3 regions of the Kitasatospora sp. NBC_01302 genome follow, and region 1 is predicted to be linked to each of the others. Evidence: riboswitches for the same ligand, from Rfam matches in the RefSeq annotation. Region 1 holds a riboswitch; each other region holds the start of a gene.
What was found. A riboswitch is a leader RNA that binds a small molecule or an ion and turns the genes downstream of it on or off. The one in region 1 is predicted to bind cyclic di-AMP.

Region 2: another riboswitch for cyclic di-AMP. It lies ahead of OG294_RS06115 (LysM peptidoglycan-binding domain-containing protein); the one in region 1 lies ahead of OG294_RS32690 (transglycosylase family protein).
Region 3: another riboswitch for cyclic di-AMP. It lies ahead of OG294_RS22050 (M23 family metallopeptidase); the one in region 1 lies ahead of OG294_RS32690 (transglycosylase family protein).

What each region holds. Positions count from the first base shown of each region.
Region 1 is NZ_CP108404.1:7,451,011-7,460,582, reverse strand. Features, by position in the region: gene OG294_RS32705 (ATP-binding protein) at 308-916, shown strand; gene OG294_RS32700 (DUF397 domain-containing protein) at 1,151-1,387, opposite strand; gene OG294_RS32695 (hypothetical protein) at 1,906-2,937, shown strand; cyclic di-AMP (ydaO/yuaA leader) riboswitch at 3,563-3,727, shown strand; gene OG294_RS32690 (transglycosylase family protein) at 3,735-4,898, shown strand; gene OG294_RS32685 (hypothetical protein) at 4,994-5,506, opposite strand; gene OG294_RS32680 (LacI family DNA-binding transcriptional regulator) at 5,590-6,642, opposite strand; gene OG294_RS32675 (glycoside hydrolase family 13 protein) at 6,644-8,323, opposite strand; gene OG294_RS32670 (sugar ABC transporter permease) at 8,426-9,337, opposite strand; gene OG294_RS32665 (carbohydrate ABC transporter permease) at 9,424-9,572, opposite strand, start outside.
Region 2 is NZ_CP108404.1:1,357,183-1,366,754, forward strand. Features, by position in the region: gene OG294_RS06095 (pseudouridine synthase) at 1-257, opposite strand, end outside; gene OG294_RS06100 (carbohydrate kinase family protein) at 362-1,282, shown strand; gene OG294_RS06105 (SAM-dependent methyltransferase) at 1,290-2,060, opposite strand; gene OG294_RS06110 (serine hydrolase domain-containing protein) at 2,320-3,768, shown strand; cyclic di-AMP (ydaO/yuaA leader) riboswitch at 4,100-4,225, shown strand; gene OG294_RS06115 (LysM peptidoglycan-binding domain-containing protein) at 4,231-5,037, shown strand; gene OG294_RS06120 (MarR family winged helix-turn-helix transcriptional regulator) at 5,418-5,840, opposite strand; gene OG294_RS06125 (nSTAND1 domain-containing NTPase) at 6,022-9,572, shown strand, end outside.
Region 3 is NZ_CP108404.1:5,066,070-5,075,641, forward strand. Features, by position in the region: gene OG294_RS21995 (hypothetical protein) at 1-82, shown strand, start outside; gene OG294_RS22000 (HAD family hydrolase) at 184-933, shown strand; gene OG294_RS22005 (glycoside hydrolase family 65 protein) at 930-3,338, shown strand; gene OG294_RS22010 (helix-turn-helix domain-containing protein) at 3,468-4,088, shown strand; gene OG294_RS22015 (DUF6126 family protein) at 4,170-4,331, shown strand; gene OG294_RS22020 (carboxymuconolactone decarboxylase family protein) at 4,396-4,875, shown strand; gene OG294_RS22025 (MgtC/SapB family protein) at 4,964-5,695, shown strand; gene OG294_RS22030 (hypothetical protein) at 5,766-6,005, opposite strand; gene OG294_RS22035 (TetR-like C-terminal domain-containing protein) at 6,242-6,817, opposite strand; gene OG294_RS22040 (alpha/beta fold hydrolase) at 6,817-7,668, opposite strand; gene OG294_RS22045 (YiaA/YiaB family inner membrane protein) at 7,782-8,072, opposite strand; cyclic di-AMP (ydaO/yuaA leader) riboswitch at 8,269-8,444, shown strand; gene OG294_RS22050 (M23 family metallopeptidase) at 8,456-9,460, shown strand; gene OG294_RS22055 (hypothetical protein) at 9,544-9,572, opposite strand, start outside.

The DNA.
Region 1 (9,572 bases):
GAAGGATCTATCAATTTTGCATCGGCACGTCCATCAGCACGTCCATTGGCACGTTCCGCTGCACGTGCATCCGGTGTCTGCATATGCCAATAGTGCGACTGCACGTGAATCGACTCTTGCATCTGCCGTGAGCGCAGAGCACGATGGTGCACGTGCAGTTGCACGCCCCTGGACATTCCCCGCGGGCTTCGTTGTCGACCGTGCACGCCGGGTCGGGGCGAGGACGAAGCGGCCGAGCGAGTCGGAGGTGACCGGCATGACCCCGCCGGGTCCAGCCGTGTCTGCCCCCTTATGGGAGGAGCTCTTCATGGGCACCGGTGCGGCCCTGGCCGTCGATCCTGACGTCGTGACGTGTACCCTCGCTCCCCGCTATGACGCGGTGAAGACTGCCCGCGACTTCACCAGAACCACTCTGCAGCGCTGGGGACTCGGCGATCTCTTCGACGATGTGGCCCTGGTGGCCTCGGAGTTGGTGACCAACGCACTCCGGCACGCGATCGGCGAGCCCACCGCGGCGAGCCTGCCGGGCGCCAAGGGCTGTCCCGGTGGCCTCTCCGCGATCCCGGCCCAGCCGGGCGCCGGACGCTGCACCGAGGGACAGCCGGCCGAGGGACGGCTGCCGATCCGGATCAGCCTGGTCCACCGGGGTTCCCAACTGGTGTGTGCCGTCAGTGATCCGAGCATCGCCGGACCGGTCACCCGGGAGGCGGACTTCGTCGCCGAGTCGGGGCGCGGGCTGCACCTGGTGGACTCCTTCAGCCACTCCTGGGGCTGGCACCCGCTGGCCTCCGGCTCCGGCAAGGTGGTCTGGGCGGTCTTCCAGGCCGACGGACCGTCAGTCGACCTCGCCAGCGCGATCGCTGACTCCATATCAGCCCCGGCCACGACGGCCGGACGCCACCGCCGCTCCGCCTAGGACCCCGCAGGACGCGCCGACCGGCCGCCCCGGGGTCGAACACCGCCCCGGGGTCCCGCCTGTCCACGACGCCCCGCCGGAACGGATCACCACACCGGCTCCCCCTCGGCACCACTGCGGCCGCACGCCTTCAGCCGTGCGCCAACTCCCCAGCAGCGCAACGCCGAACGCCGTCGCGGCCCCTGCTCCCACGACGGCGCGAACCAGCCTGCCCCACCCGGCCCGATCGGCCACTCAGGCCACCAGGTGGTCGAACTCCCCGTCCTTGGCACCCAGCAGCATCGCCGCTATCTCGTCGCGGGTGTAGATGAGCGCCGGGCCGTCCGGGAAGCGTGAGTTGCGCATCGCGACCGCGCCGTCCGGAAGGGCGGCGAACTCCACGCAGTTCCCCTTGGAGTTGCTGTGCTGACTCTTCTGCCAGACCACGCCATCGAGGTCCGCAGCAGCCATGCCGTTGTACGTGTGGTGCATAGAAATCTCCCAAGAGCCTGGAGTGCTCGTACTGCTCGGCGCCCAACCGATCCGGCCGCCGGCCGCCTCCGGCTCGTACGGGCAGGGCGGATGCCTTACTACTCGTAATGATAACGCTAATGCACGTGCATCGGCATGTGATTTTGCGCGTGCAGCCGCCTGTACGGGAGGTGACCAAACCGCCTCCTGGCGGGCCCATCGGATGTCCCGATCCGGACATATGACAGCAAATCAGCAGACTGACCGTGACCCCGCGTCTGAAGGACGGCCGGAGAGGCTGACCGGTTCGACCATTGACACGGGGGTTCGATTGATCAACTTCGCAGCCGATTCCTCACACTCCGTCACATTGATCGAAGTGGGCTGGCGATTTGTCAGTGATTACCCGGAAATGCCCGCCCGCCGACCGGGCGCACCGGCCAGGCGGCGGCTGCTGATATTCCGGTGGATATGCGACAGACGTGCGGTAACGGCAGCCGAATGCCGGATGGTCCGGCGCATGTCCTACGATCTCCGCCATGAGCACTGCAGCCATCCCGGGCGCGCCACTACCCGTCCGCACGCCAGGCTCCCGCGCGCGGGGGCGCCATCGTCGACCCGAACGGCCTGAGCTGCCGGTCGGCGCCCCGGCCCTCGTGCTCGCCGTCCCGGCCGAGGCGACGCCGCAGGCGGTCGCGGTGGTGGACGAACTGCTCTCGATCCTCCGCGGCGAGCAGCCCGGAATCCTGGCGGCGGCCGGCTGGCTGCCCACCGCGCCGTCCCCGGCGCCCGAGGCCGGCGCCACCGCCTCCGCCGCGGCCGATGCTGACGTCGACTCCGGCGCCGCCGACACCGGCGCGGCGGCCGGCACCGAGGCCGAGGCCGCCGAGCAGGCGGCCGAGGCGAGCCCGGCCCCGGCGGTCCAGCAGGTCGACACGGTCGAGAGCCTGGTCGCCGGCGCACTGGCGGCCGGAATGCCGGCCCCGGTGCTGGTGCCGCTGCTGCCCGGCCCGCACGGCTACCTGACGGAGCTGCACGCCCTGGCCGCGCGGACCGGCGCCCAGGTGACCGACGTGCTCGGCCCCCACCCGCTGCTCGCCGAGGCCGTCCACGTGCGCCTCTCCGAGGCCGGCCTGGCCCGCGCCGACCGCGCGCGGCTGTTCGCGATCGCCACCGCCGCCGACGGCGTGGTGCTCACCACGGTCGGCGGCGAGGACGCCGCGGCGGCGGCCGGGATCACCGGCGTGCTGCTCGCCGCCCGCCTGGCGGTGCCCGTGGTGGCCGCGGCCCTGGACGTGCCCGGCGCGGTGGCCGGTGCCGTCGAGCACCTGCGGGCCACCGGCTCCCAGCGCCCGGCGCTGGCCCCGCTGGTGATCGGCCCCGAGGCCCCCGAGGACCTGCTGCTCGCGGCGTGCGAGGAGACCGGCTGTCCGAGCGCGGCCGCACTCGGCGCCTACCCGACCCTCGGTCAGCTGATCGCCTCGGCCTACCTGGCCGCGCTGCCCGAGCCGGTGGCCGAGCCGCTGCCGACCGAGGAGCTGCTCACCGAGGAGCCCGTCGCCGGCGAGTGACCCCCTGACCAACGGCCCTGCCGGCCCGCTGATGGCCCCGCTCCCGCCCAGGAGCGGGGCCATCGGCATGTCCGGAGCACGGTTCGTCGGCCGGTCGGTCAGGGCGCCCCGGAGGTCCGTTGACGGGCCGATGGCGCACATGTGGTGAATTGGTGACGATTCAGTGTCCAGTCGGGAAGTGGTGGACAGGACCACCCCGCCGACCGATTGGTCGGCGTCGCGAGCTGACGCGATGACAGAAGGGGTAAATCGGACATTCGGTCGATGTCGACCAGTGCGCCGGACCGGGCCGTTCGCCCCGCCGACAGCCGGTCAGGGCGCTCCGGTCCGATCGGCCACCCCCTTGATCACCAAGGCCGAAAACGGACAGCCCATCAGCATCACCAACCCTGAGCCCACGGCACATCCCGTTTCCCGCAGGCACATTGCACGCCCCGGCCGGACCCCTCCCCCGACGCCCTCTCAGGTCCGCCGCCGGGGCGATCTTGAAGGTTCCATGGTGGGCCTGTGACGGCCATCACAGCTGTTTGCGGATTCAACTTATCTCTGTCTAACGTGCTCCCCGTTCGTGGTCACACGGACCCAGCACAGCCGGACGCCGAGTCCTGCCACCGGATGCGCTGGCAGCGCGAAAACGCACCACGGCAGGAGCGGGGGAACCAGGTAAGCCGCCCCGGCACCCGGTCTTCGGACCGAGTGACCGGAGCTAGGGGTGAAGCCGCGCAGCAGCGCGGCCGGGCAACTCCAGTCCGAATCCGACAGCTCACCTCGTAGGCGTAGGAGAGGAACGCGTCTTCATGCTGCCCACCACTGGCACGACCCGTCCGTCCCGCACCGCTCGCCGAGCGATCGCCGCCACCGGCCTGCTCGGTCTCGGCCTCGCCCTGCCGTGCATCACGGCCACCACCGCCTCCGCGGCGCCCGTCTCCACCTGGGACAAGGTCGCCCAGTGCGAGAGCAGCGGCGACTGGAGCATCAACACCGGCAACGGCTACTACGGCGGCCTGCAGTTCAGCGCCTCCACCTGGGCCGCCTACGGCGGCACCCAGTACGCCCCGCAGGCCGACCAGGCCACCAAGGACCAGCAGATCGCCGTCGCCGAGAAGGTCCTCGCCGACCAGGGCCCCGGCGCCTGGCCGGTCTGCTCCGTCCAGGCGGGCCTGACCCAGGGCGGCGCCCCCGCCGCCGTGAACCCCGGCGCCCCCGCCACCAGCGCCCCGGCCCAGCCGAGCGCCCCGGCCCAGAGCGCCCCGCAGTCCTCGCAGTCCTCGCAGAGCGGCAGCCAGGGCCACTGGAACCACCAGTGGAACGGCACCAAGAACTCCGGCGGCCAGACCTACACCGTGGCGCGCGGCGACTGGCTCTCCACCATCGCGCAGAGCCACCACGTGGCCGGCGGCTGGCAGAAGCTGTACGAGCTCAACAAGTCGGTCCTGACCGCCGGTCCTGACACGCTCTACCCGGGCCAGCAGCTGAGCCTGGGCGGCTCGGCCAGCGCCGCCCCGAGCAGCGACAGCGCCCCGGCCGCCAGCACCCCGGCGCCGGCCGTCAACGCCCAGACCACCGCCTCCACCACCGCCGCCACCCCGGCGCCCGCCTCCGGCGCGATGGCCACCGCCGTCGCCTTCGCGGAGTCGAAGGTCGGTCAGGCCTACATCTACGGCGGCACCGGCAACGGTGGCTGGGACTGCTCCGGCCTGACCCAGGCCGCGATGGCCTCGGCGGGCATCTCCATCCCGCGGGTGGCCGCCGACCAGGCCGCCGCCAGCACCCCGGTGTCGATGAACAGCCTGCAGCCGGGCGACCTGCTGTTCTGGTCGAACAACGGCCAGAACTCGGGCGTCTACCACGTCGCCATCTACGTCGGCAACGGCCAGTTCGTCGAGGCCGCCAACCCGAGCGCGGGCGTGAAGTACGAGACCATCGCCAACTACGCCCCGGACTTCGCCGGCCGGGTCTGAACCTGGTGACACAGCGCTGAGCAGCCGCTGGACAGCACCGAGGGCCGCCTCTCCACTCTCCGGGAGGCGGCCCTCGGCCGTGCGGTGAACCGGCGTCACTGCGCCTTCGGCTGCCGGCGCCGGGTGAACCGGAGCAGCGCGACGAAGATCGCCGCGCCGATCAGCGCGCCGATCAGGCTGGCCCCGCGGAACCAGGGCGCGTTCACGTCCATCGTCCGCTGTCCCGCGTGCGCGCCGCTGCCGTCGCCGACCACCACGCCCAGCGTCCACAGCTTCGGCAGCGCGAGGACCAGGGCGACCGCCACCCAGGCCACCCAGGCCACCGAGACCTTCCAGGACCGGCTCCGGCGCAGCCCGAACCAGGCCACCAGGAGCGGCAGCAGGGTGCAGGTGACGCCGGTGAGCAGGCCGAAGAGCAGTCCGCTGGAGAGCCGGCCGTGCACGCTGTCGCCCACCTGCTGGGCCCACCAGCGCGGGATCGTGGCGGCCCACAGGAAGGAGAGGCCGATCAGCGCGGCCAGCGAGCAGCCGCCGAGCAGCAGTCGGCGCCGCCGGTCCGGGTGGACCGACGGCGCCGTGTCGTCGGGTCGCGGTGCGGTGGCTCCCATGCCTCGATGCCGGCACCGGTGGATCTTCGGCGCCCGTCGGGACGGGGCCGACGACTCCCCGCGGCTGCCGCTCGCCGTGGCGGCTACTCCCCGCGGTGCGGCCTGGCCCCGGTGGAGCCGCGCATCACCAGCTCCGGCTGGAACATGTACTCCACCCGCTGGGCCGACTCGCCGCCGACCTCCTCCAGCAGCGCGTCGACGGCTGCGGTGGCCATCGCCTCCACCGGCTGACGGATCGTGGTGAGCGGGGGCTCGGTGAAGGCGATCAGCGGCGAGTCGTCGAAGCCGACCACCGAGACGTCGCCGGGCACGCTCAGCCCGCGCTGGCGCACCGCGCGGATCGCGCCCAGCGCCATCAGATCGCTGCCGCAGATGATCGCGGTGCAGCCGCGGTCGAGCAGCACGCCGGCCGCCGCGTGGCCGCCCTCCACGCTGAACAGCGTGTGGTGCACCAGCTCCTCGATCTCCTGGTCGCCGGCGCCGAGCACCGAGCGCATGGCCGCGGTGAACCCCTCGATCTTGCGCAGCACCGGCACGTAGCGGCGCTGACCGACCGCCAGGCCGATCCGCTCGTGCCCGAGCTCGGCCAGGTGCTGGACCGCCATCCACATCGCCGCCCGGTCGTCGGGCGAGATGAACGGCGCGGCGATCTTCTCGCTGAAGCCGTTGATCAGCACGAACGGGACCTGACGTCCGGTCAGCTTGGCGTACCGGTCGTGGTCGGCGGTCGAATCGGCGTGCAGGCCGGAGACGAAGACGATGCCGGCGACCCCCCGCTCGACCAGCATCTCGACCAGTTCGTCCTCGGTCGATCCGCCCGGCGTCTGGGTGCAGAGCACCGGGGTGTAGCCGTGCCGGCTGAGCTGCTGCTCGATGACCTGGGCCAGCGCGGGGAAGATCGGGTTGCTCAGCTCCGGGGTGATCAGCCCGATCAGGCCCGCGCTGCGCTGGCGCAGCCGGGTCGGCCGTTCGTAGCCGAGCACGTCGAGGGCGGCCAGCACGGTCTGCCGGGTCGCGGCGGAGACGCCCGCCTTGCCGTTGAGGACGCGGCTGACGGTGGCCTCGCTGACCCCCGCCTGCGCCGCGATGTCCGAGAGTCGCGCCGTAGTCACGAGCCCAGAGCCTATTGCAACCATGTCAGACCGCCCACCAGCTGGTGCTGTCGGGCGCGAGCAGTCCCGGCTCGATCCGGTCGGTGGAGCTGAGCAGCAGTCGGCCCTCGGTGGCGAACGGCACCGCCTCGGCGGTGGTGTTGACCAGGCAGACGAAGGAGTCGCGGCGGAAGGCGAGCACGCCCTCGGGGGCCGGCAGCCAGGTCAGCCCGGCGCCCGCGCCGAGCGCCGGGTCGCTGCGGCGGATGGCGAGCGCGCCGCGGTAGAGCTCCAGGGTGGAGGTCGGGTCGCCGGTCTGCGCCTCGACGCTGAGTCCGGCCCACTCGGCGGGCTGCGGCAGCCAGCTGGGGCCGCCCTCGACGGGGCCGAAGCCGTAGGGCGCGGCCTCGCCGGACCACGGGATCGGCACCCGGCAGCCGTCGCGGAAGCCGTCCTGACCGCTGGCGCGGAAGAACGAGGGGTCCTGGCGGACCTCGTCGGGCAGGTCGGTGACGTCCGGCAGGCCGAGTTCCTCGCCCTGGTAGAGGTAGGCCGAGCCCGGCAGCGCGAGCATCAGCAGGGTGGCCGCGCGGGCCCGGCGCAGGCCGAGTCCGCGGTCGCCGCGCTCGCGGATCTGGGTGCCGCCGGGCGGGTTGGCGAAGCGGGTGGCGTGCCGGGTGACGTCGTGGTTGGAGAGCACCCAGGTGGCGGGGGCGCCGACCGGGCGCATCGCGGCCAGCGAGGAGTCGATCACGGCGCGCAGCTCGGTGGCGTCCCAGGCGGTGCCCAGGTACTGGAAGTTGAACGCCTGGTGCAGTTCGTCGGGGCGCACGTAGTTCGCGGTGCGCTCCACGGTGGGGGTCCAGGCCTCGGCCACCGCGATCCGCTCGCCCGGGTACTCGTCGAGGATCCGGCGCCAGGTGCGGTAGATCTCGTGCACGCCGTCCTGGTCGAAGAACGGCATGACGTCGTTGCCGAGCAGCTTGAGCTGGTCGTGGCCGCCGAGGTCGGGCAGGCCGGGAGCCTTGACCAGGCCGTGCGCGACGTCGACCCGGAAGCCGTCGACGCCCATGTCCAGCCAGAAGCGCAGGATCGAGCGGAACTCGTCGGCGACCGCGGGGCTGTCCCAGTTGAAGTCGGGCTGCTCGGGAGCGAACAGGTGCAGGTACCAGTCGCCCGGGGTGCCGTCGGGGTCGGTGGTGCGGGTCCAGGCCGGGCCGCCGAAGATGGACTCCCAGTCGTTGGGCGGCAGTTCGCCGTCCTCGCCCTTGCCGGGGCGGAAGTGGTAGCGCTCGCGCAGCGGCGAGGCGGGGCCCTCGCGCAGCGCCCGCTGGAACCACTCGTGCTGGTCGGAGGAGTGGTTGGGGACCAGGTCCACGATGATCCGCAGGCCCAGTTCGTGGGCGTCGCGGATCAGCGCGTCGGCGTCCAGCAGGGTGCCGAACATCGGGTCCACCGCACGGTAGTCGGCCACGTCGTAGCCGGCGTCGGCCTGCGGGGAGGCGTAGAACGGGGAGAGCCAGACCGCGTCGACGCCGAGGTCGCGCAGGTAGGGCAGCCGGCTGCGGACGCCCGGCAGGTCGCCCATGCCGTCGCCGTTGGCATCGGCGAAACTGCGCGGGTACACCTGGTAGATGACCGCGTCGCGCCACCAGCGACTGGGTTCGCCGGCAGGGGTGGCGACGGCGGACAGCGGCCGGGGGGTGTCGGCCAGGTTCTGGGTCATCAGGCGGATCCCTTGGGAACTAGGTATCGTTTCGCGCACTCACTCGAGTGTGCGATCGACGCACGAGCAACAGGCAGAATACTGGTAGGAGTTGACCGTCCGTCAGGACTTCGCGGCACCCGCGGTCAGCCCGGTGACCAGATTCTTCTGGACCAGGTAGAACAGCGCCGTGACCGGAATCGCGATCAGCACGGCGGTGGCGGCCATCAGGTTCCACTGGCTGTCGTGCTCGCTGACGAAGCTGCTCAGACCCACCGCGAGGGTGTACTTGTCCGAGCTGAGCATGAAGGTGGAGGCGAACGGCACCTCGGCCCAGGCGGTCAGGAAGGAGTAGAAGACGGCGACCGCCAGACCCGGGCGGGCCAGCGGCAGGATCAGCCGCCAGAAGGTGCCGAACGGGCTGAGCCCGTCGACCCGGCCGGCCTCGTCGATCTCCGCGGGGATGGTGTCGAAGTAGCCCTTCAGCAGCCAGGCGCAGTACGGCACCGTGGTGCTGGCGTAGACCAGGATCAGGCCGCCGTAGCTGTCCAGCAGGCCGAGGTTGGCCATGATGTAGTACATCGGCACGATCAGCACGGAGATCGGGAACATCTGGGTCACCAGCAGCGACCACATCAGCGGGCGCAGGCCCGGGAACTTCATCCGCGAGACGGCGTAGCCGGTGCTGGCGGCGATCAGCACGCCGAACAGGGCGGTGCCGCCGGCCACGATCAGCGAGTTGCCGAACCAGGTCAGGAAGTCGGTGTGGTTCAGCACCGTGGTGAAGTTGGCGAAGGTGGCCTTGCCGAGGATCTTCCCGGGGTGCAGGTAGTCCGTCTCGTCCGGGCCGAGCGCGATGTAGAAGATCCACAGCACCGGGAAGACCGCGACCAGCGCGGCCAGGCCCAGGGCCGTGTGCAGCAGGGCGGTGGCACCGGCGCTGCGCTCACCGCGGGCGCGCACCTTGCGGGGCCGCGCCGGGGTGGCGGGCGCGGCCGGGCGGGCCGCGGCGGGCCGGTCGGTGGTGGTGCTCATCGGGTGGCCTTTCCGTTCCTGGGGGTCTGCTGGGCCTGCTCGGCGGGCTGCTCGGGGCGCGGGGCGGTCGGGGATCCCATGGCGGGTCAGATCGCCGTCTGGTCGTTGCGCTTGAGCCAGCGCTGGTAGAAGCCGGTGAAGACGATCAGGATGGAGAGCAGGATGATCCCGTAGGTGGCCGACTGCGCGTAGTCGCGCGGCAGTTGGCCGAAGCCCAGCTGGTAGGCCCAGGTGA
Region 2 (9,572 bases), 6.1 Mb from region 1:
GGCGGCAGGTCACGGTGGAACCAGACGCTGGTGCCGGGGAGGTAGCGGCTGTCGGGGCCGACCGGTCCGTCCGCCCCGACGATCTCACCGGCCCGCAGCATCTGCGCCAGCCGGTCCGCCACCTCGTCCGGCAACCGGTGCGCCAGGTACTCGGCCACCGTCGCCCAGCGGCCCTCGGCCGGCAGCCGCACCCGGACCGGGTCCACGCCGTTCCGCTGCGGCAGGGGGGCGGGCACCGGCTTCGTCCTGCGTCTCATTCCGGCAAGCCTACGGCCCGCCGCGACCCCCGGGTGTTCCGCGCCGCCCGCCGGCCCGCGAAGATGGGTACCCCCGTCACGACCAGCCCGGGAGCCTGAGCAGGATGACCGACTTCCTCGTCATCGGTGAGTGCGTCGCGGACATCGTCCGCACCCCCGGCCGGCCCGATGTCACACACCCCGGCGGCAGCCCGGCCAACGTCGCCTACGGCCTGGGCCGGCTCGGGCACCCCACCGCGCTGCTCACCCAGCTGGGCACCGACGGGCTCGGCGAGCTGATCACCGCCCACCTGCGCTCGGCCGGCGTCGAGCTGCTCACCGACGGACGGCCGCCGGCCGCCACCCCGAGCGCGATCGTCACGCTGGACGACCGGGGGCGGGCCGACTACACCTTCGACATCCACTGGTCGCTCGCCCCCACGGCCCTGGCCGTCACGGCCCCGCACGTGCACTTCGGCTCGCTCGCCGCGCTGCTCGCACCCGGCGCCGAGGCCACCGCCGCCCTGGTGGCCGAGCTGCGCGCGGGCGCGACGGTCAGCTACGACCCGAACATCCGCCCGGCCCTGCTCGCCTCGCCCACCGAGGTGCGCGCCCGGGTGGAGCGCTGCGTGGCGCTCAGCGACCTGGTCAAGGCCAGCGACGAGGACCTCCACTGGCTCTACCCGGACCGCTCCCCCGAGCAGGCCGCCGCGCACTGGCTCACCCTCGGCCCGGCCCTGGTGCTGGTGACCAGGGGCGGCGCGGGCGCCCTCGCCGTCACCCGCGACGCGCGGGCCGAGGGGCCGGCCACGGCGGCCGAGGTGGTGGACACGGTCGGTGCCGGCGACTCCTTCATGTCCGCGACCCTGGACGCGCTCGCCGCCCGCGCCCTGCTCGGCGCCGCCGCCCGCGCTTCGCTGCGCAGCCTCACCGGGGCGACGCTGGCCGCCGTGCTGCGGCACGCCGGTGCGGCGGCGGCCGTCACGGTCTCCCGCGCCGGGGCCAATCCGCCCGACCACCGTGAGCTGGCCGCGGCGCTGTCCTGAGCACCGGTCAGGCCTTGCGGCCGACCCCCGCGTACATCCAGCGGGTGGTGGCCTCGGTGGCGGCGTCCGGGCGCCAGAGCGGCACGAATTCGACACCGGGCTCCAGCAGCTCCCAGCCGTCGAAGAGCCCGGTCACCTCCTCGCGACCGCGCAGCCGGATGCCCGAGGCGGTCTTGTCCCAGGTCTTGGCCACCTCGGCGGCGCGCTCGGGATTGCCCTCGTGGGTGCTGTGCGAGAGCAGCAGGTAGCTGCCCGGCGCCACCCGCTCGCGCACCTGGTCCACCGCGTGCCGCGCCTGCTCGTCGCTGACGAAGTGCAGCAGCGCCAGCAGCAGCACGGCCACCGGCTGCGAGAAGTCCACCAGGGTGCGCAGCTCCGGGCGTTCGAAGAGCTCGTCCAGCTCCCGGACGTCCCCGGTCAGCACCGTGGTGCTGCGGTTGTCGGCCAGCAGCGCGCGCCCGTGGGTGAGCACGATCGGGTCGTTGTCGACGTACACCACCCGGGCGTCGGGGGCGACGGTCTGCACCACCTCGTGCACGTTGCCGGGCGAGGGCAGGCCGGCGCCGATGTCGATGAACTGCCGGATGCCGGCCTCGGCTGCCAGCCGCACCGCCCGCCGCAGGAAGGCCCGGTTCTCGCGGGCCGCCGCGGGTATGTCCGCCGAGGCGCTGATCGCGTGCTCGGCCGCCTGACGGTCCGGCGGGAAGTTGTCCTTGCCGCCGAGCCAGTAGTCGTAGATGCGCGCGGGGTGCGGGCGGTCCGTCTGAAGCCGCGTCATGTCGCTGTCGTGTCCGGACTGGTGCACCGTCTCCCCCTCTGTTCCTGCGGCCCGTGGTCGCGCGGCCGGGGGCAGCATAGCGGGCCGCAGAATCCGGGCTGGTCGGCGGGGGTTCCCGGGCGTCGTTGCCGGGGACGCTCGAAGGGAGCCCGCCCCGCCCGCCGGCGGACCCGCTTATTGCCGAGCCATGCGGGGCGGGCGCCGGTAGGGTCGAGCGGTTCGACCTTCTCCAGCCCCCCAGCTGCGAATGTGAGATCAGATGACCTACCAGTCGGGCGAGTTGCCGATCAACCAGGCACGGGCCGACGAGTTGCCCATCCCTGCCGTGGCCGCGGACGAGCTGCTGCCCGAGACGCGCCGGGCCCTGCTGCACCGCCTCGCCGTCGGACAGGCACAGGGCCGGACGCCCTCGCTGGTCGGCCTGGTGGCGCGCGGCGGCCACCGGGTCTGGAGCGGTGGCCGGAGCATGATCGAGGGCCACGCGCCGGACGAGAACACGCAGTACCGGATCGGCTCGATCACCAAGTCCTTCGCCGCGGTGCTGGTGCTGCGCCTGCGCGACGAGGGCCTGCTCGACCTGGCCGATCCGCTGGAGCAGCACCTGCCGGGCACCTCGGCCGGGCGGGCCACGATCCGCGAACTGCTCAGCCACACGGCCGGGCTGGCCGCCGAGACGCCGGGCCCGTGGTGGGAGCGGACCGACGGCTCGCACCGCCCGGAGCTGGGCAACCTGCTGGAGGAGCAGCCGTTCCGCCACCCGGCCGGCGAGCGCCACCACTACTCCAACCCCGGCTACGCGCTGCTCGGCGCGCTGGTGGCCAAGGTGCGCCGGCTGCCGTGGGGCGAGGTGCTGCGCCAGGAGGTGCTCGATCCGCTCGGCCTGACCCGCACCACGCTGCTGCCGCAGGCCCCGCACGCGGGCGGGTTCGCCGTGCACCCGTGGGCGGACGTGATGCTCCCCGAGCCGCTCACCGACACCGGCCTGATGGCGCCGGCCGGGCAGCTCTGGTCCACCGCCGCCGACCTCGCCCGCTGGGCCTCCTTCCTGGCCGGCACGCTCCCGGGCGGCGCGGAGAAGGTCCTGGCCCCCGCCACGCTGGCCGAGATGCGCCGCCCCGCCGCCGGCCCGGACCGTGACGACTGGACCTCCTGCTTCGGACTGGGCCTGCAGCTGTCCCGGCAGGACGGGCGGCTGCTGGTCGGCCACGGCGGCTCGATGCCCGGCTTCCTGGCCGGCCTGTGGTTCAGCCCCGAGGACGACGTGGCGGCGATCACCCTCACCAATGTCACCGCCGGCTCCGGGCTCGGGACCGTGGCCCCCGACCTGATCCGGATCGTCGCCGAGCGCGAACCGCTGCTGCCCACCGCCTGGCGCCCGTTCACCGACGCCGATCCCGACCTGCTCGCGCTGACCGGCCCCTGGTACTGGGGACCCACCGCGCTGGCCCTGCACCTGCGGGCGGACCGGGCCCTGGAGCTCACCGCGCTGAGCGGCCCCGCCCGCACCTCCCGCTTCCTGCCCGAGCCGGACGGCAGCTGGGTCGGGCTCGACGGCTACTACGCGGGCGAGCCGCTGCGCGTGGTGCGCGCCGAGGACGGCTCGGTCAGCCACCTCGACGTGGCGGGCTTCGTGCTGACCCGCGGCGCCTACCAGCCGGCCGCGGTGGTGCCCGGCGACGTCGACCCGCAGGGGTGGCACGCGGGCTGACGCGGCGCTGGCGGGCTCGGCGTCGGCTGACGCGGCGCTGGCGGGCTGACTGGCTGACTGGCTGACGTGGCGCTGGCTGACGTGGCGCTGGCTGACGGAAATTCATATCACGGGGCGATAACGATGCGAATCGTTATCGCCCCTCCAGCTTCGGCATGAGACACCTCACATTGCCCTGCGACAGCGCCTCCTGGCTTGAGATGGGACCTTCGACCTGTCTACGGTGCATGCCGTTCGTCTCCACACGAACCCCGCTCCCCGGAACGCCGAATCCTGCCGCCGGATGGAACGGGCACTGTGCACTGAAGCACCACGGCAGGGGCGGGGGACCCAAGGTAAGTCGCCCCACCTGGAGCACGGCTCCGGGCGGGGCTTGGGGTGAAGCCGCGCATTGCGCGGCCGGGCAACTCCAGCCCGAATCCGACAGCTCACCTCGCAGGCGTGGGAGAGGAAACGCTTTTCATGCTGTCCGTCAACGGTCGCCCCAGCCTGCCCAGCCGCGCCGCCATCAAGCGCGCGATCGCCACCGCCGTCATCGTCGGCGCCGGCGCCGGTCTGCCCATGATCACCGCCGGTGGCGCCAGCGCCACGCCGATCCACTCCGGTTCGCACGGCCACGCCGCACAGCACCAGGCGGCCGCCGCCGCTCCGGCCGCCGCCTCCCAGGCCGCCGCCCCGGTCGCCCAGGCGCCCGCCGGCTACACCGTGCAGGACGGCGACTGGCTGTCCAAGATCGCCACCAGCCACAACGTGCAGGGCGGCTGGCAGAAGCTCTACGACCTGAACAAGTCGGTGCTCGTCAACGGTCCGGACGTGATCTACCCCGGCCAGCACCTCGCGCTCGGCGACGCCCAGGCCCAGGCCCCGGCGCAGACCCCCGCCCCGGCCCAGGCTCCGGCCGCCGCCCCGGCTCCGGCTGCCCCCGCCGCTCCGGCTGCCGCGGCCGCTCCGGCCACCCCGGCGCTGAGCGCCAACGCCAGCGTCGCCTCGCTGCAGGCGCTCGCCGCCTCGATCGTCCCGGCCGACCAGCTGGCGTCGTTCGACCAGATCATCACCCACGAGAGCGGCTGGAACGTCACCGCCACCAACCCGAGCTCCGGTGCCTACGGCCTGCCGCAGGCCCTGCCCGGCAACAAGATGGCCTCGGCCGGCTCGGACTGGGCGACCAACCCCGCCACCCAGATCAAGTGGGCGCTGCAGTACATGAACCAGACCTACGGCAGCCCGAACCAGGCCTGGGTCTTCTGGCAGGCCCACCAGGCGTACTGATCACCCCGGTGATCAACGGCCGCCGGCCCGCCCCCATCGGGCGGTAGCGCTCGGCGGATCGTCCGCAGCCGTCGGCCGGCCACGGGTTTCCCACCTGTGGCCGGCCGACGGCTTTGGCGCGCCTGGCTCTTGGCTCGCTGGGCCTTCGGCGTGCCGGGCTGTTGGTGTGCCGGGCCTTTTGTGTGCCGGGCTGTTGGTGTGCCGGGCCTTTTGTGTGCCGGGCTGTTGGTGTGCCGGGCCTTTTGTGTGCCGGGCTGTTGGTGTGCCGGGCCTTTTGTGTGCCGGGCTGTTGGTGTGCCGGGCTGTTGGCGCGCTGTCGCAGCGACGGGCTGCGCCCCGCTCGTCAGCTGCCGGGCGCCGGCCCGCCGTGCGATCCGGCGTCAGTCCGCCGCGCCGTACCGCACCAGATAGCCCGCCAGCCGCGCGACGTCCTCGTCGGTCCACTCCGTGAACCGCTCGGTGAACGACTCCCGGCGCATCTCGTACGCGTGCCGCAGCAGCGCCATCCCCTGCTCGCTGGGGCGCAGGATCTGCCCGCGGTGATCCTCCGGATCCACCTCGCGGCTGAGCAGCCCCAGCTTCTCCAGAGCGCCGACCTGCCGGCTCACGGTCGACTTGTCGAGCATGAAGTACGCGGCCAGGTCGGCCGCCCGGCAGCCACCGCGCTCGTTCATCAGGTCGAGGATGCTGTACGTCACCAGGGAGAGCCCCGGGTGCAGCTGCGAGGCCTTGTGCCGGGCCCGCCGGGCGAAGGCGGTCAGCTCGCGCTGGATGATCTCGATCGACTCGTCTCGACCCGACACGCGTGACCTCTTCCTCTCCCATGGTGGTTGCGTATTACAACATATGTGCCACTGGCGCCGCCACTGGACCCGCGCCGATCGAGATCACAGCATGCCAGACGGGCTGGTCACAGCCGGTAACCTGTCGACGACAGATCCGAGAAGTCGCCAAGCGCGGCCTGGCTGGCGTCGCGGGGTGCGCATGGACCTGATTCCACCGGCGGACGGGGCTCCCCGGGCCACTGCCGACCAAGCGCCCGGCGCCGCGCCCGCTCACGGCCGGCCGACTGCCCATCCTCCGACTGCCGCCCGCTCCCGGGACGAGTGCTTCGGTGCCGAGCTGCGCCGGCTGCGCACCGAGCGCGGACTGTCGCTCAGTGCCCTCTCCCGCCTGCTGCACTACAGCAAGGGCTACCTCAGCAAGATCGAGAACGGCAGCAAGCCGGCGGGCCATGACCTGGCGCGCCGCTGCGACGAGCTGCTGCGCGCCGACGGTTCGCTGCTGCGGCTGACCGAAGCCGCCGAGCCCGGGCCGACGGGGGCCGGCCCGGCCGGGCCCGGGTCAAGCGGGCCAGCCACCGACAGTGCCCTGCCGACCGCTGCCGGCCACGCGCTCGCCGTGCCACCGGCACTCGACCTGCCCTGCCCCTACCCCGGGCTGGCCGCCTTCGGCCCGCAGGACGCCCACTGGTTCGCCGGGCGCGACCACGCCCTCGCCGCGTTGCTCGACCGGCTGGCCGAGCGCGCGGGACGGGGACCGCTCGCACTGGTCGCCCCCTCGGGCGCGGGCAAGTCCTCCCTGCTGCGGGCCGGCCTGCTGCCCGCCCTCCAGCGCGGCGACCTGCCGTCCGCCCACCCGGGGGCCCGCCGTGTCCTGGTCTGCACGCCGGGTGCGCGACCGCTCTCCGTCCTGCGTCAGCTTCTTGACACCTTGTCAGTCTCCGATGCCGAGGCCGCACCCCGGCTCGTCGCGCTTCCGCCGCCCAGCGCCGAAGCCCCGCCGACACCAATGGCCGAGCCGGAACTCTCACCCTCCACTCCACCTTCACCCTCGCCCTCCGGCGTGCCCCGCCCGGCGCAGTCGGCTGCCCCGGCCCTCGGGCCGGCCCTGATCGTGGACCAGTTCGAGGAGGTCTTCACCCTCTGCCCCGATCCCGCCGAGCGGCACGCCTTCATCCAGGCCCTCTGCGAGCTCGCCACCGTCCCGGACGACCGGCCGGCGGCCGAGGCCACCCTCGTCGTGCTGGGCGTGCGCGCCGACTTCTGCGGACGCTGCCTCGACCATCCGCAGCTGGTCCCCGTCTTCACCCGCGGCCTGCTCGCGCTCGGTCCGATGACCAGCGCGGAACTCCACGAAGCGATCACCCGCCCGGCGACGGAGGCCGGCCTGCTGCTGGAGCCGGGGCTGGCCGAAATCCTGCTGCGCGACCTCGGGCCGGTGGAGCTGCCGCTGCCCGCCGACCCGCCCCACCCGCGCGCCGAGGCCGCCGTCCTCCCCCTCCAGCCGGGTGCGGCGGGCGTGCTCCCGCTGCTCTCGCACGCGCTGCTCGCCACCTGGCAACAGCGCGAGGGGCGTGCCCTGACCGTCGCGGGCTACCTGCGCACCGGCGGGGTGCACGGTGCGATCGCGGCCACCGCCGAGAACCTCTTCGCCGGCCTGTCCGCCGAGGGCCGGCGGACGGCTCGGCACCTGCTGCTCCGCCTGATCCACCTGAGCGAGGAGAGCGAGCCGACCCGCCACCCGCTGGCCCACCAGCAGTTGCTGGCCTGGCTCTCCGCACCCGACCCGGCGGTCGAGCAGGGCGATCCGGCCGCTCTCGCCGATCCGGCGGATCTGGCTGCTCTGCCTGGTCTGCCTGCTCTGCTCGGTCTGGCCGGCCTGCCTGGGTCCCGACCCACCGGGCCGCTCGCACGATCGCGCCCACAGCTGCACCGATGGGCGCCGCGCCGGCTGCTGCCCCGCACCGCCGCCACGCCCGTGCCCGCGCCGCGCACCCCGCAGGGCGGCCCCGGCCACCGGGCCACGGCGGTGCTCGACGCCTTCGTCCAGGCCCGGCTGGTCACCGTCGACAGCCAGACCGTGCTGATCACCCATGAGGCGCTGATCCGGGCCTGGCCGCGGCTGCGCGGGTGGATCCACGCCGACCGGGCCGGTCTGCTGGTGCGCCAGCAGCTCGCCGAGGCCGCCGCCGACTGGGAGCGCGAAGGGCGCGATCCGACGGCGCTCTACCGCGGCACCCGGCTCGCGGTCGCCTCCGAGCACCTGCGCGATCCGCGGCGCCGAGCGGAGCTGACACCCGCCGAGGCCGCCTTCCTGCGAGCCGGCCAGGCCGAGGAGGCGGAGCGGCAACGGACGCAGCGGCGGCAGCTGCGCCGACGGCGGCAACTGCTGGTCACCCTCGTGGGGCTGCTGCTGCTCGCCATCACCGCCGGCAGCGTCGCCTACCGGCAGCGGGCCGAGGCACTCATGGAGCGCCGGACCGCACTCTCCAAGGCACTCGCCGCCGAATCGGCCGCCCTCGCGGCCGGCCGCCCCGAGGAGTCGATGCTACTGGCCGACGAGGCGTTCCGGACCGCGCCGACCACCGAGGCCCGTGGCGCGCTGCTGAGCACCCAGTCCCAGGCCTTCGCCGGCCGGCTCTTCGGCCATGCCGGGCCGGTCAACGCGGTGGCCTTCAGCCCCGACTCCAGCCGCCTGGCAACGGCCAGCTCGGACGGGACGGTGAAGATCTGGAGCGCTGCCGACCGCCGGCTCGACACCACGCTGACCGGGCACGGCGGTCCGGTGCGCGCCGTCGCCTTCGCCCCGGACGGCCAGACCATCGCCTCCGGCAGCTCGGACGGCACGGTGCGGCTGTGGGACATGCCGGGCCGCCGGCTCCCGGTCACGCTCTTCGGCAACGGCGGCGCGGTGCGGGCCGTGGCGTTCAGCCCCGACGGGCAGACCCTGGCCTCCGCCGGGGCCGATCGCACGGTGCGGCTGTGGGACACCACCAGTCACACCCTGATCGCCGCCATGAGCGGTCACACCGACGAGGTGGTCGGCGTGGCGTTCAGCCCGGACGGCCGACTGCTGGCCTCGGCCGGCGAGGACCGCACGGTGCGGCTCTGGGACACCACCACGCACGCGCAGGTGGGCACCCTCACCGGCCACGGCGACGAGGTGCTCGGTGTGGCGTTCAGCCCCGACGGACGCACCATCGCCTCGGGCAGCGCCGACCGCACGGTGCGGCTCTGGGACACTGCCAGCCACACCCTGCTCACCACCCTCACCGGCCACAGCGACGACGTGAACGGCGTGGCCTTCACCGACGGCGGCACGACCCTGGTGAGCGCGAGCGGCGACGGCACCGTGCGGCTCTGGGACCTGACCGCCCACCGGGTCATCGCCACGCTCTGCGGACACACCGACTACGTCCAGGGCGTGGCCGTCAGCGCGGACGGCAAGCTGATCGCCACCGCCGGCTTCGACCAGACCGCGGCGCTCTGGGAGGTCGGCGCGGAAGCCCTGACCGTGCATCCGTTCACCGAGATCTGGCAGAGCGCGTTCAGCCCCGACGGGCGCACCCTGGCCGCGGCGGACGCCGCACACACCGTGCGGCTGTGGGATGTCGCCCGGCATGCCGTCACCGGGGCGCTCGCGGGGCACACCGGCTCCGTCTTCGGCGTCGCCTTCAGCCCCGACGGGCGCACCCTGGCCTCGGCCGGGGCCGACCAGACCGTCCGGCTCTGGGACCTGGCGACCCATGCCCA
Region 3 (9,572 bases), 2.4 Mb from region 1:
GGTCGCGGTCGTCGGGGCCGAGGGCCCGGCCGACCGGCTGGCCCGCGCCCTGCTGCGGCACGGGTGGTTCGACCAGCCATGAGCCCGCCCTGACCGCTGGGTGGTAAGGGTCACAAGTGAACGCTGTACGGCGCGCCGTGCCGAATCGACCCGCAGCCGGGCGATCTGGTCCAGACTGCAACCATGCTGGGGCTACCTGACGACATCCGCGCCTACCTCTTCGACCTCGACGGCGTGCTGACGCAGACCGCGAAGGTGCACGCCGCCGCCTGGAAGAAGATGTTCGACGACTTCCTGCGTGAGGAAGCCCGCCGCACCGGCGACGAGTTCGTGCCGTTCGACCCGGTCGAGGACTACGACCGCTACGTGGACGGCCGCCCTCGTCTGGACGGTACGCGCACCTTCCTCGCCTCGCGTTCGATCGACATCCCCGAAGGCGACGAAGCCGACCCACCGGGCACCCGCAGCGTGTACGGTCTGAGCACCACCAAGAACGACCTGGTGCTGCGCCTGATCCGCGAGCAGGGCGTGCAGCCGTACCCGGGCTCGGTGGAGTACCTGCACCGGTTGCGGGTGCTCGGCCTGCCCAGGGCGGTGGTCTCGTCCAGCGCCAACTGCCGGGACGTCCTCAAGGCGGCCGGCATCGACGGTCTGTTCGACGTCGTGATCGACGGCCAGACGGCCAAGTCGCAGGGCCTGCCCGGTAAACCGGCCCCCGACACCTACCTCGCCGCCGCCAAGGCCCTGGGCATCGGGCCCGAGCACGCGGCGGTCTTCGAGGACGCGCTCGCGGGCGTGGCCTCGGGGCGTGCGGGGGGCTTCGGGACGGTGGTCGGGGTCAACCGGACCGGCCAGCGCGAGGCTCTGCTGGAGCACGGCGCGGACCTGGTGGTGGACGATCTCTCCGAACTCATCGAGGGGGCGGCGCAGTGACCGCACAGGAGGGCTTCGCGGTCGATCCGTGGAGCGTCACCGAACACCGTCTGGACCTGTCGGGCCTGGCCCGCAGCGAATCCGTCTTCGCACTCTCCAACGGCCACATCGGCCTGCGGGCCAACCTGGACGAGGGTGAGCCGCACGGCCTGCCCGGCACCTACCTCAACGGCGTCTTCGAACTGCGCCCGCTGCCCTACCCGGAGGGCGGCTACGGCTACCCCGAGTCCGGCCAGAGCGTCATCAACGTCACCAACGGCAAGCTGATCCGGCTGCTGGTCGACGACGAGCCGTTCGACCTGCGCTACGGCGAACTGCGCGGCCACCGCCGCTCGCTGGACTTCCGCGAGGGAGTGCTGCGGCGCGAGGCCGAGTGGACCTCGCCGGCCGGCCGGACCGTCAAGATCACCTCGGCGCGGCTGGTCTCGCTCACCCAGCGGGCGATCGCCGCGGTGGACTACGAGGTGGAGGCGGTCGACGGTCCGGTCCGGATCGTGGTCCAGTCCGAGCTGGTGGCCAACGAGCAGCTGCCGCAGGGCGGCGAGGGCGACCCGCGGGCGGCCGCGGTGCTGGAGGCGCCGCTGGTCGCCGAGGAGCACCACGCGCACGGCACGAAGGCCGCGCTGGTGCACCGGACCCGCTTCAGCGGACTGCGGATCGCGGCCGGCATGGACCACGTGATCGAGGGCCCGGAGGGCGTCAGCGTCACCTCCGAGGCCCGCGACGACCAGGCCAGGATCAGCGCCACCACCGTGCTCCAGCCCGGCCAGCGGCTGCGGCTGACCAAGTTCATCGGCTACGGCTGGTCGGCCACCCGCTCGGTGCCCGCCGTGCGCGACCAGGTCGAGGCCGCGATCACCGCGGCCCGCTACTCCGGCTGGGACGGCCTGCTGGCCGAACAGCGGCAGTACCTGGCGGACTTCTGGGACAACAGCGACATCGAGCTCGACGGCGACGTGGAGCTCCAGCAGGCCGTCCGGTTCGCGCTCTTCCACGTCCTGCAGGCCTCCGCCCGCAGCGAGGAACGGGCCATCCCGGCCAAGGGGTTGACCGGCCCGGGCTACGACGGGCACAGCTTCTGGGACACCGAGACCTTCGTCCTGCCGGTGCTCACCTACTGCCTGCCCGGCGCGGTCGCCCAGGCGCTGCGCTGGCGGCACACCACGCTGCCGCTGGCCCGCGAGCGGGCGGCCCAACTGGGCCTGGCCGGCGCGGTGTTCCCCTGGCGCACGATCCGCGGCGAGGAGTGCTCGGGCTACTGGCCGGCCGGCACCGCCGCCTTCCACATCGGCGCGGACATCGCGGTCGCCGTGGTGCGCTACGTCCGGGCCACCGGGGACGTGGAGTTCGAGCGCACCTACGGGCTGGAACTGCTCGTGGAGACCGCCCGGATGTGGCGCTCGCTGGGGCACCACGACCCCTCCGGCAAGTTCCGGATCGAGGGCGTCACCGGGCCGGACGAGTACTCCGCGATCGCGGACAACAACGTCTTCACCAACCTGATGGCGCAGAGCAACCTGCGGGCCGCCGCCGAGGCCGCCAACCGGCACCAGCTGGAGGCCGCCGCCCTGGGCGTCGACTCCGAGGAGACCGCCGCCTGGCGGGACGCGGCCAAGGCGATGTACATCCCGTACGACGAGACGCTCGGCGTGCACCCGCAGGCCGACGGCTTCACCCTGCACCAGCTCTGGGACTTCGAGAACACCCCGCAGGAGAAGTACCCGCTGCTGCTGCACTACCCGTACTTCGACCTGTACCGCAAGCAGGTGGTCAAGCAGGCCGACCTGGTGCTCGCCATGCAGATCCGCGGCGACGCCTTCACCGCGGAGCAGAAGGCGCGCAACTTCGCCTACTACGAGCGCCTGACGGTGCGCGACTCCTCGCTCTCGGCCTGCACCCAGGCCGTGATGGCGGCCGAGGTGGGCCAGCTCGACCTGGCCTACGACTACACCGCCGAGGCCGCCCTGATGGACCTGCACGACCTGGGCGGCAACACCCGCGACGGGCTGCACATGGCCTCGCTGGCCGGGGCCTGCATCGCGCTGGTGGCCGGGTTCGGCGGCCTGCGGGACTACGGTGAGGTGGTCGGCTTCCGGCCCCGGCTGCCCGCGGGCCTGACCCGGCTGGGCTTCTCGATGCGGGTGCGCCACCACCTGCTGCGGGTGGAGATCACCCACGAGGAGACGACCTACACGCTGCGCGAGGGCGACAAGCTGCGCCTCCAGCACGACGGCGAGTTCCTCTGGGTGGAGGTCGGCGCACCGGTGCGCCGGCCCACCGGGAAGCCGGTCAGCGGCGAGCGGCCGGTCCAGCCGCCCGGGCGCGAGCCGGCCCGCCGGACCTCCCAGGCCGGCCCGCAGATCGGGGCCGTGCTGTCCGGAGCGGAGCACCTGGCCGCGGAGTAGCCGGACGGGAACGGCCGGGCGACAACGGACGAGCCGCCGCCCCGACTTCGGTCGGGGCGGCGGCTCGGCGTTTTTTGCCTCTGAGGCACATTTGTTGCCTCTGCGGCACAGCAGGTGTGGACTGGTCCCATGACCACCGAACCGCAGGGCGAGCCGGCCCCGGACGAGGGCGAACTGCCCGGACTCGGTGCCCGCCTGCGCGAGCACCGGTTGGCCGGTCGCCTCACCCTGGAGGCCGCTGCCGCCCGGGCCGGGCTCTCCCCAGCGTATCTGTCCCGGCTGGAGACCGGCCGCCGCCAGCCCTCGCTGCCGGTGCTGCTCTCGCTGGCCCGGCTCTACGGTGCCACCGTGGCCGGTCTGCTGGGCGAGCAGACCGCCGCCGCCGACCCCGTGGTGCGCGGCGGCGAGATCGCCCCGGGCCGCGCCGGCGGCTGGGGCTACCGGCGGGCCGGCGTGGCGGGCCTGGCGATGCAGGCGCTGCGGGTGCACATCCCGCCGGGCCTGCAGGACGCGGTGGTCCGGGTGCATGCCGGCGAGGAGTGGCTGCACGTGATCCAGGGCCGGCTGCGGCTGACCCTCGGGCAGACCGGCTACGTCCTGGAGCCCGGCGACAGCGCCCAGTTCGACTCGCTCACCCCGCACCAGCTCGCCGCGGAGGGCAGCGAGGGCGTGGAACTGCTCTTCGTCCACACCCTGGTGCAGAGCCCGGCCAGCGAGCTGTGCCTGCCGGTCCCGACCCGGCCGCACTGACCGCCCGGCCGCACTGACCGCCCGCCTGCACCGAGGCAGACCCCGACACCCCCGGCACGTTTCGGACAAGGAGTTCGACCGATGGCCATCCAGCAGCCCCGCCCCCACTACGCCCCGACCACCGACGGCGGCAAGCGCACCGACCGCCGGGTGCTGATCCGCGTCTGCATCTACCTGGCCGCCGCACACGGCTTCGCGGCCTTCCTCTACCTGCTCTTCTGGCTCGGCGCGCACCGCGGCTGAGTGGTGCTCAAAGCACCCGTGTCGCAGGCCTGTTCACCGCCCGGGAGTCCCTAGGGTGGTTCGCATGACTACCGCGCTCCACCAGCAGACCGTTCCGGCTCCCGCCCCGCGCCTGGCCTTCCCCCAGGCCGCCGGCGGCGTCTACCAGGCCATGCTCCAGCTCACCGGCGCCGCGCACACCGGACTTGACCCAGCGCTGGCCGAACTGGTCAAGATCCGCGCCTCGTTGATCAACGGCTGCGCGTTCTGCATCGACATGCACACCACCGACGCCCGCAAGGCCGGCGAGGAGGAGCACCGCATCTACGCGCTGGCCGCGTGGCGGGAGACCCCGTACTACACCGCCCGCGAGCGGGCCGCGCTGGCGCTGACCGAGGCGGTCACCCTGCTGACCGAGGGCCACGTGCCGGACGCGGTCTACCAGGAGGCCGCCGCGCAGTTCGACGAGGCCGAGCTGGCCCAGCTGATCTCGGTCATCGCCACCATCAACGCGTGGAACCGGATCGCGGTCAGCACCCGGATGAGCCCGGCCCCCAAGGGCTGACCACCGGCGACGGCCGGCCACCGGCTGTTCGCCCGGGCGGCGGTGCGGGGTCCCCCACCCGTACCGCCGCGCGTCGTAGAGTGCGGCCGTGGCCGCCACCCTGAGCACCCTGGACTTCGTCACCCGGCTCGCCGTCGGCGTCGGCTGCGGCGCGCTGATCGGGGTGGAGCGTCAGTGGCGGGCCCGGATGGCGGGCCTGCGCACCAACGCGCTGGTCGCCGCGGGGGCCACCCTCTTCGTGCTGTACAGCGCCTCGGTGCTGGACCCCGGCTCCACCACCCGGGTCGCCTCCTACGTGGTCTCCGGCATCGGCTTCCTCGGCGGCGGGGTGATCCTGCGCGACGGCGCCAGCGTGCGCGGCCTGAACACCGCGGCCACGCTCTGGTGTTCGGCGGCGGTCGGGGTGCTGGCGGCCTCCGGGAACCTGCTCTTCGCGCTGCTGGGCACCCTCGGGGTGCTGGCGGTCCACCTGACCCTGCGCCCGGCGGGCCGGCTGCTCGACCGGGTGCCGCAGGACGACCCGGACGTCGAGGGCGTACGGGCCAGCATCCACCTGCTCTGCGACCGCAAGTCGGAGACGCAGCTGCGCGCGCTGCTGCTGCAGGCCATGACCACGGCCGGGCTGACCCCCACCGGGCTGCGCGCCCGGCGCGAGGACGAGCACACCACCAAGCTGCGCGCCACGGTCGCGGTCGCCGGGGATCCGGCCCGCGCGATGGAGCAGTTGATCACCCGGATGTCGCTGGAGCCGGGCGTGCGCGATCTGTACTGGCACCTCACCGAGGAACGCCAGGATCCCGAGCCCGAGGCGCTCGCCTGAGCGCCGGGCGGCCGGGCGGCTGGGCGGCCGGGCGGGCCGGGCCGCTGCCCGTATGGACGACCGGGGGCCGCTACTGCCCGTCCGACTCCCCGTAGCCGGGCTGCGGCCGGGCCGGCACGCTGCTCATCGAGCGCACGCCGCACACGATCGCCAGGCCCCGGCGCATCGCGGCCAGGCGGGTCAGGCCGGCCGAGCGGACGCTCGCCGGGCGACCGGAGGGACGCGGGGGCACGGCGGCGGTGCGCTGGGCGGGGAACGCGGCGGGGGAGCTCCCGAGGGCCGCGCGGTGGGCGGTGGTCGGCTGCGTCATGGGCCCTCGTCCTTCGCGGGTGAGCCGCGAGCGGACTCGCGGGTGGTACGCCTCGGCTTGCTGCTACCCGGGCGGGGCTCAGTCTGACCTTCGTTCGGCGACGAATCGGTCTCGATCCCTGTCCGAATGCGTACCGGCTGGGACTTTAGTCCCTTTTCCCTAGTGCTATCCGATCAGTCCATAGTCTGACCAGAGGTTCAGCGACAGGGTTGACCAGAGTTTGACCAGCCGTTGCCTCAGGCCCCGTCCGGCCAGGACCGCAGCCCGCTGGTCAGCAGCCCGATCAGCCGCTGCTGGGTCACCCCCAGGTCCTCGCGCAGCTGGAAGGCGCCGGCGATGGTCAGCGAGGCGAAGCCGTGCGCGAGGGCGCGCACGGTGCGGGTCGCGTGCACCGCCTCGGACTCCGCGATTCCGTAGTCCTCCAGCACCCGGAAGATCGCGCCGACCAGCGCGGTGGCCGCGTCGATCAGCTCCGGGTCGGTGCCGGAGGGGCTCTGCGGCAGGGCGGCGTAGCGGTGCGGGTACTCGATCGCGTAGCCGTGGTACGCCCGCAGCAGCGCGTCGACCGCCGCATCCCCGCGCAGCCCCTCGGTCGCCTGCCGGAGCCGGGCCGCCAGGTCGGCGGTGACCCTGATCGCGACCAGCCGGCGCAGCCCGCCCAGGCCGCCGGGCACGTGCTTGTAGAGCGAGGGGGCGGCGACCTTGGCCCGCAGTGCGACGCCCGCCAGGGTCAGGGCCTCGGGGCCCTGGTCGTCGATCAGGCCGAGCGCGTGGTCGACGACGAGGTCGGGGGTCAGTCCGGCGCGGGGCATCAGGCAACCTCGGTGAAGAAGGGGAGCAGGGCGGCGGCGGTGGCCTCGGGGTGGTCCGTCATCGAGTAGTGCCCGGCGCCGTCGATCATCACCTTACGGGCCTTGAGCGCCGCCGCCTGGCGGTCCGCCACCAGCTCCGGATCGGTGAAGTCGGGGTCCTTGGCGCCCATCACGACCAGGGCCGGGCAGCGCACGCCCTCGGTCCAGCCGACCGGCGCGGAGTTGCCCCGGACGTAGCCGCGGGTGGTCCGCTTGCGGCCGGGGGTGCGCGCCGCCCGCACCTGGCGGGCGATGTACTCGCCGTGGTCGGCGGGCTTGGTGGTGGGGAAGGCGACCTTGTCGAGGTAGAAGCCCCAGAACTTCGGGAAGGCGATCACCGCGCTGCCCATCACGTGGACCAGCGCCCGCTTCAGCGCCCCGGCCTCGGGCTGCTCGACGAAGGCGTTCAGCAGGACGATCCCGGCCACCTTCTCGGGGGCGGTGGTGGCGGCCTTGAGCACGGTGGCGCCGGTGTAGGAGTGGCCGACCAGGACGGCCCGCTCGATGCCCAGGTGGTCCAGCAGCGCGACGACGTCCCCGGCGATCGCGGCGGGGGAGTAGTCGTCCCAGGCGGACGAGGACTCGCCGAGGCCGCGCAGGTCCATGGTGATCACGCGCTGCCCCGCGGCGAGCAGCAGCGGGCGCAGGTGGCGGAAGCTGGCGCGCGGCTCCAGCATGCCGGGCAGCAGCACCACCGGGGTGCTGTCCTCGCCGGAGGTGCCGCGGCTGTCGGCGCCGAGCGTGTCGTCGAAGGCGATGGTGCCGCCGGGGAGCTGGAGGAACTGGGTCTGCGGGGCGGTGGTGGCGTTCATGGCGGCCTCCTGGCCTGGCGAACGGTGGGTGCCGGCGGCTTGCCGACACCCACAAAGCTATGGCTAATAGCCATAGCCGTCAACCCCTTCCGCACAGCTGCGCCGGGCAGGCCCTACAGCCCCTCGGCCCGGAACGGATCGTGCTCGGCGAGCAGCTTCTCCAGCCGGGCCTGGTCGACCCGGGTGACGATCTCGCCGGCCTCCTGGCGGTCCCGGACCACCTTGGCGAGGGTGAACGCGGAGGTCAGTGCGTAGAGCAGGCCGAGCGCGAGGAAAGCCCGCATCCAGGAGCTGATGGGCAGGTAGGCGATACCCACCGCGAGGCCGCCGGCGGAGAGGGCGAAGGAGAGGATCGCCTGCACGTAATAAGCGGACGTGGTCCGTGGTTGAACCGTGGAAGTCATACCTGAAGGATGGCCAACTGCCGTGCTGCGCACCTGAGTACGACTACTCAGATCGGGCCCGGGCGGTTCTCGGCATGACGGGAGCATGACGCCCGGGGAATGTGCCCGTTCGACCGGAGCGGCTTGGAATCGCGCGCTCCTGGGATTAACGTTTGATAACGCAGCGCGGTCGGCAACGCCGTACCCGAAACGGCACCGTGCGCCGTCGCCTAATCCACGGACCTGGCCTTCGGGTTGGGCCGGGAGCCGGGGAACCACCGTTCCTTGGGGTGAATCGGATCGTCCTGGGCCGTTGCGGTCCAGGTCGGACCGTAGGAGACCTTCCTGCTCCGAACCCGTCAGCTAACCCGGTAGGCGCGAGGGAAGGAAAGGAGCGCGCCCCCGTGGCGTTGTCGCACTCCCCGGAGAGCCACACGGAATCGGGCACCACCGGCCTGCTCGACCACCCCGACGCGACGGCGGACACCGCCCGGCCCAAGGTGCCCCGCCAGGCGCGCGCCGGTGCCAACTCCGCCGGCCTCCGGCTGGGCAGTGCCCCCACGGTCGTCACCGCGATGGCCGCCGCACTCGGCGCCACCGGCCTGTCGGCCACCGCCGCGGCTGCCGCCACCACCCCGGTGCCGGCGCCCGCCACCACGCTCACCGCTCCCGACCAGCAGGCCGCGGCTCAGTCCGACGGCGCCGCCGACCCCGGCCTCGCGCTCGCCGCCCGGATCCAGCAGCAGGCCGACCAGCGCACCGCCGCCGAGGAGGCCGCCCGGCTGGAGGCCGCCAACGAGGCCGCCGCCAAGCGCGCCGCCCAGGCCGAGGCCGCGGCGCAGGCCGAGGCCACCGCCCGCGCCCAGGCTGCCGCCCAGGCCGAGCAGGAGCACGCCGCCGCGCAGGCCGCCGCCGCCCGGTCCGCCGCGGAAGCCGCTGCCGCGCAGGCCGCTGCCGCGCAGGCCGCCGCCGCGCAGGCCGAGGCCGCGGCCGCCCCGGTCACCGCCCGCCTGCCGCTGGCCAAGTACACCGTGGCCCCGTCCGGTTCGCCCTGGGCCCAGCTGCGGACCGGCCTGGACTTCGCCGCCGCCGCCGGCACCCCGGTCGGCGCGGTCGCCGGCGGCACCGTCAGCTCGGCCGGCTGGTCCGGCGCCTACGGCTACCGGGTCGTCCAGACCCTGCCGGACGGCACCGAGCTCTGGTACTGCCACCTGGCCTCGATCGCGGTGACCGCGGGCGAGGTCGCCCCCGGCACGGTGCTCGGCACGGTCGGCGCGACCGGCGCCTCGCCGAGCCTGCTGCCGGGCGCGGCCCCGATCGGCCCGCGCCTGCACCTGGAGGTCCGCCCGGGCGGTGGCGCCCCGGTCGACCCGGCCGCCTGGCTGGCCGCCCACGGCGCCACCGTCTGACCGCGCCACCGCCCGGCCGCGGCACCGCCCGCGACCGCACCGGCAGCGGCACCCGGCCCCGCGACACCGCGGCGGCCGGGGTGCTACTGCTCCGGCGCCGCCTCGCCCGCCC